2 regions of the Streptomyces sp. NPDC053493 genome follow, and region 2 is predicted to be linked to the other one. Evidence: riboswitches for the same ligand, from Rfam matches in the RefSeq annotation. Region 2 holds a riboswitch; the other holds the start of a gene.
The links. Region 2 has a riboswitch for glycine ahead of gcvT (glycine cleavage system aminomethyltransferase GcvT). Riboswitches for the same ligand answer to the same signal wherever they lie in the genome.
Positions count from the first base shown of each region.

Region 1: it holds a riboswitch for glycine, as region 2 does, so the genes downstream of both, gcvP (aminomethyl-transferring glycine dehydrogenase) here and gcvT (glycine cleavage system aminomethyltransferase GcvT) in region 2, are expected to answer to the same signal.

Region 1 covers NZ_JBITXS010000020.1:8,876-14,253, forward strand. Annotated here, with positions in the region: gene ACIGO8_RS32665 (MerR family transcriptional regulator) at 1-285, shown strand, start outside; gene ACIGO8_RS32670 (DNA polymerase IV) at 423-1,829, shown strand; gene ACIGO8_RS32675 (PRC-barrel domain-containing protein) at 1,920-2,291, opposite strand; glycine riboswitch at 2,406-2,504, shown strand; gene gcvP (aminomethyl-transferring glycine dehydrogenase) at 2,683-5,378, shown strand, end outside.
Region 2 covers NZ_JBITXS010000001.1:273,104-278,481, reverse strand. Annotated here, with positions in the region: gene glyA (serine hydroxymethyltransferase) at 1-916, opposite strand, end outside; gene gcvH (glycine cleavage system protein GcvH) at 948-1,325, opposite strand; gene gcvT (glycine cleavage system aminomethyltransferase GcvT) at 1,403-2,527, opposite strand; glycine riboswitch at 2,686-2,785, opposite strand; gene ACIGO8_RS01210 (AAA family ATPase) at 2,939-3,601, shown strand; gene ACIGO8_RS01205 (enhanced serine sensitivity protein SseB) at 3,724-4,461, shown strand; gene ACIGO8_RS01200 (enhanced serine sensitivity protein SseB C-terminal domain-containing protein) at 4,559-5,350, shown strand.

The DNA of each region.
Region 1 (5,378 bases), on a different contig from region 2:
CGCGCCGCGGTGCAGCACCTGAGGGCCCGTGGCTTCCGCGACCTCGAGCGCATGACGCTGATGAGCGACGGCGCGACCGTCTACGAGTGCTCCTCGCCCGACGAGGTCGTCGACCTGCTCCAGGGCGGGCAGGGCGTCTTCGGCATCGCGGTGGGCGTGGTGTGGCGGGACGTGGAGGCGGCGCTGTCGCAGCTGCACGGCGAGCGCGTCGACACCGGCGAGACGCTGATCGGGCACAACCCGGCCGACGAGCTGGCGCGCAGGCGCCGGGACAGGGCCGTCTGAGCCGTACGCGTGGGGACCGGAAGGGTATGCGGGGCGGCTCGTGGGCGAGGCGGCGGCCTGGGCCGGATTCGGGCGCGTACGGGCGGTGGCACGGGTGTGCGAGCCGATTGTCAGTGGCGTAGGGCAGCATCGGAACCGTGAGAGCCGCGCCCACGATCCTGCATCTCGACATGGATGCCTTCTTCGCCGCCGCCGAACAGGCGTCGAAGCCCAGCCTGCGCGGAAAACCCGTGGTCGTGGGCGGGCTCGGGCCGCGCGGCGTGGTCGCCACCGCCTCGTACGAGGCGCGGCGCTTCGGGGTGCACTCCGCGATGCCGATGGCCCAGGCGCGCCGGCTCGCGCCGAACGCCGCCTATCTGGTGCCCCGCTTCGCCTTCTACCGGGCCATCAGCGGCCAGGTCATGGAACTCCTGGGCCGCCTCTCGCCGCTCGTGGAGCCGCTCAGCCTCGACGAGGCCTTCGTCGACCTGGAGGCCGGGGGAGTGGCCGACGACGGCGCGAGCGCGCGGGCGGCGGGTGAGCGGCTGCGCCGCGACATCCTCGCCACCACCGGGCTGACCGGCTCGGTCGGCCTGGCCGGCTCCAAGATGCTCGCGAAGATCGCCTCGGAGGAGGCCAAGCCCGACGGGCTCGTGCTGATCGAACCCGGCACGGAGCGGGAGCTGCTCGGACCGCGGTCGGTACGGATCATCCCGGGCGTCGGCCCGGCGACCGGTGAGCATCTGCGGCGCGCCGGGATCACCACCGTGGCGGAGGTCGTCGAGGCGGGCGAGGACGAGCTCGTACGGCTCCTGGGGCGGGCGCACGGGGCCTCGCTGTACCGGATGGCCCTCGGGTACGACGACAGGCCCGTGGTGGCCGAGCGGGACGCCAAGTCGGTCTCCGTGGAGGACACCTTCGACGTGGACCTGCACGACCGGCTGCGGATCCGGATGGAGGTCGAACGGCTCGCGGAGCGGTGCGTGGGCCGGCTGCGGGGCTCCGGGCACTCGGGGCGGACGATCGTGCTGAAGGTGCGGCGGTACGACTTCTCGACGCTGACGCGGTCCGAGACGCTGCGGGGGCCCACGGACGACGTGGTGGTGGTGCGGGAGGCGGCGGCGCGGCTGCTGGAGGGCGTGGACACGACGGGTGGCGTGCGGCTGCTGGGCGTGGGCGTGAGCGGGCTCGCGGACTACACGCAGGAGGATCTGTTCGCGCAGGCGGAGGCGGCGGGAGCGGCGGGAGCGGCGGGGCCGGACGGGGTCGTGGAGGCGGCGGAGGCGGGGCCCCGGGTGGAGGAGGCCGCGGAGGTGCCGGGCGCGCCTTCTGCGGCCACCGAGCCCGCCGCCGAGCGGCGCTGGGCGCCCGGCAACGACGTGCGGCACGCGGTGCACGGGCCCGGGTGGGTGCAGGGCAGCGGGGTCGGGCGGGTCACCGTCCGCTTCGAGGAACCGACCTCCGCACCGGGCCGCGTCCGCACCTTCCCGGTCGACGACCCGGACCTCGAGCCCGCGGACCCGCTGCCCCTGGTCCCGGGCGGCGCGACGGGCGCCGCCGCGTAGCCGCCCTGCGGGCGGGTGGACCGACCTGCGCGGTCGCCGGTGGTCGGCGCTCGGCCGGGTGGGTGAGAGGGACCGCGCGGCGGAGAGGCGTCAGGGCTCTTCGTGGCCCGCCAGGTGGCCGAAGTCGTGGTCCGGGGGCGGGGGCGCCGGAGGGAGGGTGAGGTTGTAGTGGCGGTAGAGCTGGAGTTCCTGTTCCGGGGACAGGTGCCGGCCGACGCCGAAGTCGGGAGCGTCCTTGATCAAGGAGCGCTCGAACGGGATGTGGAGGCCGTCCTCCACCAGTTCGCTCGGCTCCAGCGGGACGAACGCGTCCCGGCTGAAGAGGCCGGTGCGGACGGCGGCCCATTCGGGGACGCCCGTCGCGTCGTCCAGGTACACCTCGTCGACGGTGCCGATCTTGTTCCCGTTCCGGTCGTACGCCTTGCGGCCGATCAGGCTGCGCGGATCGATATCGGTCTGCACGGTCCCTCCAACTGGTCGCAACTGCTCTACAACCCCTACGAAAGTGCACATCTGGGATGTCGGCCACTTGAGCGATGAGAGAAGGAACGGCGCTGGTAGGCTGGCTGTGGCCGTCGACCCCGCGCGGGAGAGTCCTCCGGAGAAAGCTTTCGGAGGCGCCGAAGGAGCAAATCCTCCCCGGAATCTCTCAGGCCCCTGTACCGCGTGGACGAGGTCACTCTGGAAAGCAGAGCGGGTGTCGGACGGCATCCGCTCTCACCGACGGTGAAAGCCGGTCCTCCGCAAGGCGGGCCGGTGAAGCTCTCAGGTTTGGATGACAGAGGGGGAGGCCGTCCGGGCACCCGCGCCGTGGTGCCCCTCGCAGGTCGTGACGACCAGGAGGCCCCCGTACATGACCGCCAACCGCACTCCGCTCTCCGAGCTCGAGCAGGGCATTCCCTTCGAGCAGCGGCATATCGGACCCGACGCCGAGGCGCGGGCCAAGATGCTCGCCCAGGTCGGTTACGGCTCCCTGGACGAGCTCACGGCCGCCGCCGTGCCGGACGTCATCAAGAACGCCGAGGCCCTGAAGCTGCCCGGCGCCCGCACCGAGGCCGAGGTGCTGGCCGAGCTGCGCGCGCTCGCCGATCGCAACCAGGTCCTCGCGCCGATGATCGGCCTCGGCTACTACGGCACCTTCACCCCGCCGGTGATCCTGCGCAACGTCATGGAGAACCCGGCCTGGTACACGGCCTACACGCCGTACCAGCCGGAGATCTCGCAGGGCCGCCTCGAGGCGCTGCTCAACTTCCAGACCGTGGTCGCCGACCTGACCGGTCTGCCCACCTCCGGCGCCTCGCTGCTCGACGAGAGCACCGCCGCCGCCGAGGCCATGGCGCTCTCCCGCCGCGTGGGCAAGGTGAAGGGCGGTGTCTACCTGATCGACGCCGACGCCCTGCCGCAGACCATCGCCGTCATCGAGACCCGCGCCGAGCCGACCGGTGTCGAGGTCGTCGTCGCCGACCTGAGCGCCGGCATCCCCGCCGAGATCGCGGAGCGCGGTGTCTTCGGCGTCCTCCTGCAGTACCCGGGCGCCTCCGGTGCCATCCGGGACATCAAGCCGGTCATCGACCAGGCCCACGAGCTCGGCGCGATCGTCACCGTCGCCGCCGACCTGCTCGCCCTCACGCTGCTCGCCTCGCCCGGCTCGCTCGGCGCCGACATCGCGGTCGGCACGACCCAGCGCTTCGGCGTCCCGATGGGCTTCGGTGGCCCGCACGCCGGCTACATGGCCGTCCAGGACAAGCACGCCCGCTCGCTGCCCGGCCGCCTCGTCGGCGTCTCCGTCGACGCCGACGGCAACAAGGCCTACCGCCTGGCCCTGCAGACCCGCGAGCAGCACATCCGCCGCGAGAAGGCCACCAGCAACATCTGTACGGCCCAGGTGCTGCTCGCCGTCATGGCCGGCATGTACGCCGTCTACCACGGCCCCGAGGGCCTCAAGGGCATCGCGCGGCGCACCCACCGCTACGCCGCGATCCTCGCCGCGGGCCTGCGCGCCGGAGGCGTGGAGCTCACCCAGGGCGCGTTCTTCGACACGATCACCGCCCGCGTCCCGGGCAAGGCCGACCAGGTCGTCGCCGCCGCCCGCGAGGCCGGTGTCAACCTCTACCGCGCCGACGCCGACCACGTCTCGATCTCCTGCGACGAGACCACCACGCGCGCCCAGCTCGCCGCCGTCTGGACCGCCTTCGGCGTCACCGCCGACGTCGAGGCCCTGGACGCCGCCACCGAGGACGCGCTGCCCGCCGACGCGCTGCGCACCGACGCGTACCTGACCCACCCGGTCTTCCACGCGCACCGCTCCGAGACCTCGATGCTGCGCTACCTGCGCAAGCTGGCCGACCGCGACTACGCGCTCGACCGCGGCATGATCCCGCTCGGCTCCTGCACCATGAAGCTGAACGCGACCACCGAGATGGAGTCGGTGACCTGGCCCGAGTTCGGCCAGATGCACCCCTTCGCCCCGGTCGACCAGGCGCAGGGCTACGTCACGCTCATCACCGAGCTCGAGGAGCGCCTCGCCGAGGTCACCGGCTACGACAAGGTGTCGATCCAGCCGAACGCCGGCTCCCAGGGCGAGCTGGCCGGTCTGCTGGCCGTCCGCGCCTACCACCGCGCCAACGGCGACCTGCAGCGCACGGTCTGCCTCATCCCGTCCTCCGCGCACGGCACCAACGCCGCCTCCGCGGTGATGGCCGGCATGAAGGTCGTCGTCGTCAAGACGGCCGAGGACGGCGAGGTCGACGTCACCGACCTGCGGGCCAAGATCGAGCAGCACCGCGACGAGCTCGCCGTGCTGATGATCACCTACCCGTCCACCCACGGTGTGTTCGAGGAGCACGTCTCCGAGATCTGCGGCCTGGTGCACGAGGCCGGCGGCCAGGTGTACGTCGACGGTGCCAACCTCAACGCCCTGGTCGGCCTCGCCAAGCCGGGCCACTTCGGCGGCGACGTCTCGCACCTGAACCTGCACAAGACCTTCTGCATCCCGCACGGCGGCGGCGGCCCCGGCGTCGGCCCGGTCGCGGTCCGCGCGCACCTCGCCCCGTACCTGCCGAACCACCCGCTCCAGCCCACCGCGGGCCCGGAGACCGGCGTCGGCCCGATCTCGGCCGCCCCGTGGGGCTCCGCGGGCATCCTGCCGATCTCCTGGTCGTACGTGCGCCTGATGGGCGGCGAGGGCCTCAAGCGCGCCACCCAGGTGGCCGTACTCGCGGCGAACTACATCGCCAAGCGCCTGGAGCCGCACTACCCGGTGCTCTACACCGGACCGGCCGGCCTGGTCGCCCACGAGTGCATCGTCGACCTGCGCCCGCTGTCGAAGTCGACCGGCGTCAGCGTCGACGACATCGCCAAGCGTCTGATCGACTACGGCTTCCACGCGCCGACCATGTCGTTCCCGGTGGCCGGCACGCTGATGATCGAGCCCACCGAGTCCGAGGACCTGGCCGAGCTCGACCGCTTCTGCGACACGATGATCGCGATCCGGGCCGAGATCGAGAAGGTCGCGTCCGGCGAGTGGCCGGCCGACGACAACCCGCTGCG
Region 2 (5,378 bases):
CCGTGACGTCGTCCCGGACCAGGCGCTCGGCGATGATGCGGGCGCCGTCCAGGGTGCGCTGCTGGCGCTCCTTGAACTCCTCCGAGGCCGCGACCTTGAAGGAGACGGCCTTGGCCGCGATCACGTGCTCCAGCGGGCCGCCCTGGAAGCCCGGGAAGACGGAGGAGTTCAGCTTCTTCGCGAACTCCTTCTTCGCCAGGATGATGCCGCCGCGCGGGCCGCCGAGCGTCTTGTGCGTGGTGGAGGTCACCACGTCCGCGTACTCGACCGGGTTCGGGTGCAGACCGGCGGCGACCAGGCCCGCGAAGTGGGCCATGTCGACCCACAGGTAGGCCTCGACCTCGTCGGCGATGCGGCGGAACTCGGCGAAGTCCAGCTGGCGCGGGTAGGCCGACCAGCCGGCGATGATCACCTTGGGGCGGTGCTCCTTGGCCAGGCGCTCGACCTCGGCCATGTCCACCAGACCGGCGTCGTCCACGTGGTACGCGACCACGTTGAACTGCTTGCCGGAGAAGTTCAGGCGCATGCCGTGGGTGAGGTGGCCGCCGTGCGCCAGGTCGAGGCCGAGGATCGTGTCGCCCGGCTGGGCGATCGCGAACAGCGCGGCCTGGTTGGCGGAGGCGCCCGAGTGCGGCTGCACGTTGGCGTACTCGGCGCCGAACAGGTCCTTGATCCGGTCGATCGCGATCTGCTCGGCCACGTCGACGTGCTCGCAGCCGCCGTAGTAGCGGCGGCCCGGGTAGCCCTCGGCGTACTTGTTGGTGAGGACCGATCCCTGGGCCTCCATGACCGCGACCGGAGCGAAGTTCTCCGAGGCGATCATCTCGAGGGTGGTCTGCTGACGGCGGAGCTCGGCGTCGACGGCGGCGGCGACGTCGGGGTCCAGCTCGTGGAGGGGAGTGTTCAGAAGCGACATGAATCGATCCCTAGGGGTCTCGGGCCCGGTCTCAGTTCCCGGCGAACGCGGTGTACTCGTCGGCGGAGAGCAGCTCGTCCGGCTCACCCGTGACGCGCACCTTGAACAGCCAGCCGCCCTCGAACGGAGCCGAGTTCACCAGGGACGGGTCGTCCACCACGTCCTGGTTGGCCGCGACGACCTCGCCCGTGACGGGGGAGTAGAGGTCGCTGACCGACTTCGTCGACTCCAGCTCGCCACAGGTCTCGCCCGCGGTGACGGTGTCGCCGACGGCGGGGAGCTGGGCGTAGACGACGTCACCGAGCGCGTTGGCCGCGAACTCCGTGATGCCGACCGTCGCGACGCCGTCCTCGGCGGCCGACAGCCACTCGTGCTCCTTGGTGTAGCGCAGCTGCTGGGGGTTGCTCATGACCTGATTCTCCTGGATCGGGGGAGTGCTGATGAACGTGGGTCTTACGGGGTGAGACGGGGAACGAGACGACCGCGTCACTTCTGGCGCTTGTAGAACGGCAGCGCCACGACCTCGTACGGCTCGTGGGTACCGCGGATGTCCACACCTACACCCTGGGTGCCGGGCTCGGCGTGCGCCGCGTCCACGTACGCCATCGCGATCGGCTTTCCGAGGGTCGGGGACGGGGCACCGGAGGTGACCTCGCCGACGACCTGGCCGTCCTTGACGACCTGGAAGCCGGCGCGCGGCACCCGGCGGCCCTCGGCGACCAGGCCGACCAGCTTGCGCGGCGGGGCGGTCTCGGCGCGCTCGGCGGCCTTCTCCAGGGCCTCGCGGCCGACGAAGCGGCCCTCGTTCGTGGTCTTCTCGAACTTCACGACCCGGCCGAGGCCCGCGTCGAAGGGCGTGAGCGCGGTGGTCAGCTCGTGGCCGTAGAGCGGCATGCCGGCCTCCAGGCGGAGCGTGTCGCGGCAGGACAGGCCGCACGGGATCAGGCCGACGCCGGCGCCCGCCTCGGTCAGCGCCCGCCACACGCCCTCGGCGTGCTCCGGCTTCAGGAACAGCTCGAAGCCGTCCTCGCCGGTGTAGCCGGTGCGGGCGATCAGCGCGGGCACGCCCGCGACGGTGCCCGGCAGGCCCGCGTAGTACTTCAGGCCGTCCAGGTCGGCGTCGGTGAGCGACTTCAGGATGCCGGGCGACTCGGGGCCCTGGACGGCGATCAGCGCGTACGCGTCGCGGTCGTCGCGGACCTCGGCGTCGAATCCTGCCGCGCGGGCCACCAGGGCGTCGAGCACGACCTGCGCGTTGGAGGCGTTGGCGACGACCATGTACTCCGTCTCGCCCAGGCGGTAGACGATCAGGTCGTCGAGGATGCCGCCGTCCTCCTGGCAGATCATCGTGTAGCGGGCGCGGCCGTTGCCCACGGTGGAGATGTTGCCGACCAGGGCGTAGTCGAGGAGCTCGACCGCCTGCGGGCCGGTGACGGTGATCTCGCCCATGTGGGAGAGGTCGAAGAGGCCGGCCCGGGTGCGTACGGCGTTGTGCTCGTCGCGCTCGCTGCCGTAGCGCAGCGGCATGTCCCAGCCGGCGAAGTCGGTCATGGTCGCGCCCAGCGAACGATGCAGCGCATCGAGGGCGGTCAGGCGGGGGGCAGTGCTCATGGGGTGGCTCCCGGGTCCCAGGGCGTGCAGGGCACGACATGCATGACGGTGAGGACGATCCTCCCCATCTGTCATGGAACCTGAGAGGTTCACCGAGGGCATCCTCGGCTTGCACCTTGGGTGGGGACGCGGCAGGGCGACCCGCTTTTCAGATCTGCCTCATCCACGCGGTACGGGGCCTGAGAGATTCAAGGGAGGTACTTGCTCCTTCGGCGCCCGGGCACGAAGCGTGACCCGGAACTCTCCCGCGCGGATTCGAGCGGCCGGTATGCGGTTGTGAGCGCTCGGACGAGCACCTGGCGCGCACATCATTGCACGGCGGTTCGGCGCGGCAAATCGCTTGCGTCTCATTACCGTTTCTTTACACTTCGTGGGCAAGGGTCTCCTCAGGGCCCGACAGGGGGAGAAGCGATGACGATCCAGCGCACCGGTGCCGTTGCCCCGACCACCGGGATACCGCTCCAGCGGGCCGCCGCCCGGACCCGGCGCCGCGCCCGGATCCTGCGCGACCTGCGCGAGCGGGCCGGCCGCAGTCCCCGCGCCCTCACCTTCGCGGCCGGCGACGTCGTGGTCGTCTCCGGGCTGCCCGGCGCCGGGAAGTCCACGCTCATGGCCCGCGCCGCCCGCGGCCGCGCCGTCGACTCCCAGGACACTCGGGAGCGCTGGGAGGCGCGGCTGCCCCGCTTCCTGCCGTACGCGCTGTGGCGCCCGTTCGCCCGGATCGCCCACTACGCCGGCCTGCGCCGCGTCCTGCGCTCCGGCGCCGGCGTGATCGTCCACGACTGCGGCACCCAGTCCTGGGTGCGCGGCTGGCTCGCCCGCGAGGCCCGCCGCCGCGGCGCCGCCCTGCACCTGATCCTGCTCGACGTCGAGCCCGGCACCGCCCGGGCCGGCCAGCGCTCCCGCGGCCGCGGCGTCTCCGGATACGCCTTCGCCCGGCACCGCCGCGCCGTCGGCCGCCTGGTGCGCACCGCCGAGGCCGGCGCCCTGCCGCCGGGCTGCGCCTCGGTCACCCTGCTCGACCGGGACGCGGCCGACGCGCTGCGGAAGATCGGCTTCCGGGAGGCGGCCTGAGCGATCCGCGGAACGTGTCCTGAACCACTCCCGCCCTCCAGGGCGTCCTTTTCGGTCACAGGGGCACCGAGCCGCCGTTAAGGTGCTGACCGCACCGTGTGCCGGAAGGGGACGACGAGATCGTGGACGTGACGTGGCCGGGCAATGAGCTCGAGGAAGTACTGGCCGCCTCGCTCGGCAACCCCGGGGCCGGCGGCCGGCTGGTCGAGGTCCTCGGCCGCAGCCCCGTCTGGGTGCCCCTGCCCAACGGCGGCGGCCCCGACAGCCCCGACCTCGACCTGCCCACCCTGGAGATCGACGGCGCCCCCTACGTGCCCGTCTTCAGCTCCGAGCAGCAGTTCCTCGCCTGCGTCGGCGAGCACATGTCGTACACCGTCGCGCCCGCCCGCGACTTCGCCCGCGGCCTGCCGCCGCAGCTCGGCATCGCCGTGAACCCCGGCGGCGCCGTCGGCGTCCCGCTGCCGCCGCCCGCCGTCGCCGAACTGTGCCGGACCGGCCGCACCGCCCTCGACGGGCCCGCCACCGGCGGCCGGGTCCGGCTCTTCGAGCCCGACTGGCAGGACGACCCGGTCGACTTCCTCGCCGCCGCCTCCGCCGAGTTCGAGGCCGCCGGCGTCGTCGCCACCGCCCGCCGCACCCTGGCCAGCGTCGAGGGCACCGAACCGGCCCTCTTCGTCGGCGTCCAGCTCACCGGCCCCGAAGCCGACCGTCACGCGCCCCTCGACGCCCTCGGCCGCGCCCTCGGCCGGGTCGAGGTGGCCTGGCCGGTCAACCTCATCCTGCTCGACGTCGCCCAGGACCCGGTCGGCGACTGGATGCTGGAGAAGGTGCGCCCCTTCTACCAGCGCGCCGCCGTGTGACGGACCCGCTGTTTAAGCTGAACTGATTCAGAACCGATCCGGAACCGATCGAGAACCGATCCAGACCGCGTTGACGAAAAAGAGGGGCGGGACCACGGTGAGCGCGTCAGGCACCGCTGCGGCCGGACAGGTCGAGCACATGCTGCGCCAGGTGGCACCCGGGCGCCACGACGCCTACGAGCAGCTGCTCCAGGCCCTCGCCGGCTCCGAGGTCCGGATGCTGCTCTGGCAGGGCACCGCCGGCTCGCCCGACGCCCAGTACGGCCACATGCAGGTCGACGGCCACGGCTACGCCCCGTGCGTCACCTCCGACCAGGAACTCGCCGCCTCCGGCTGGAACCGCGCCCACGAGCGCGTCACCGGACTGGAGATCGCCCGCGCCCTCTATCCCGACCGCTGGGGCATCTGGCTGAATCCGCACGCTCCCGGCGGCGGCGTCGGCATTCCCTGGGCGGACCTGCGCCGCATCGCCACCGGCCTGGACCGGATGCCCGCCGGCCCGCTGCGGCTGTCCGAGCCCGCCGTCGAGATCCCGCAGTTCTACGCCCTGCTCACGCAGAACGCCCACCGCACCCCGGCCGTCCGCTCGCTGCGCCGCGCCTGGGTGCAGCCCGCGCTCGGCTCCCCGTACCTCGCCATCGGCCTCGACCTGTACGACTCCTCGCCGGCCTCCGTCGAGGCGGTCCGCGCGATGATGCACCAGACGGTCTCCGCCGTCCCCGACGGGCTGCCGGTCTCCACGGTGGCCATGTCCGACGCGTACGATCCGGTCGCGATGTGGCTCCACGCCCACGCCCGCCCCTTCTACGACCGGGACGCCCACGGCGCGCCCGCGGCCCCGCCCGCCCCGGGCTACGGCTACCCGCCGGCCGCTCCCCGCCCGTACTGATACGTCCGTTCCGTTCCGCCCGGAAGCC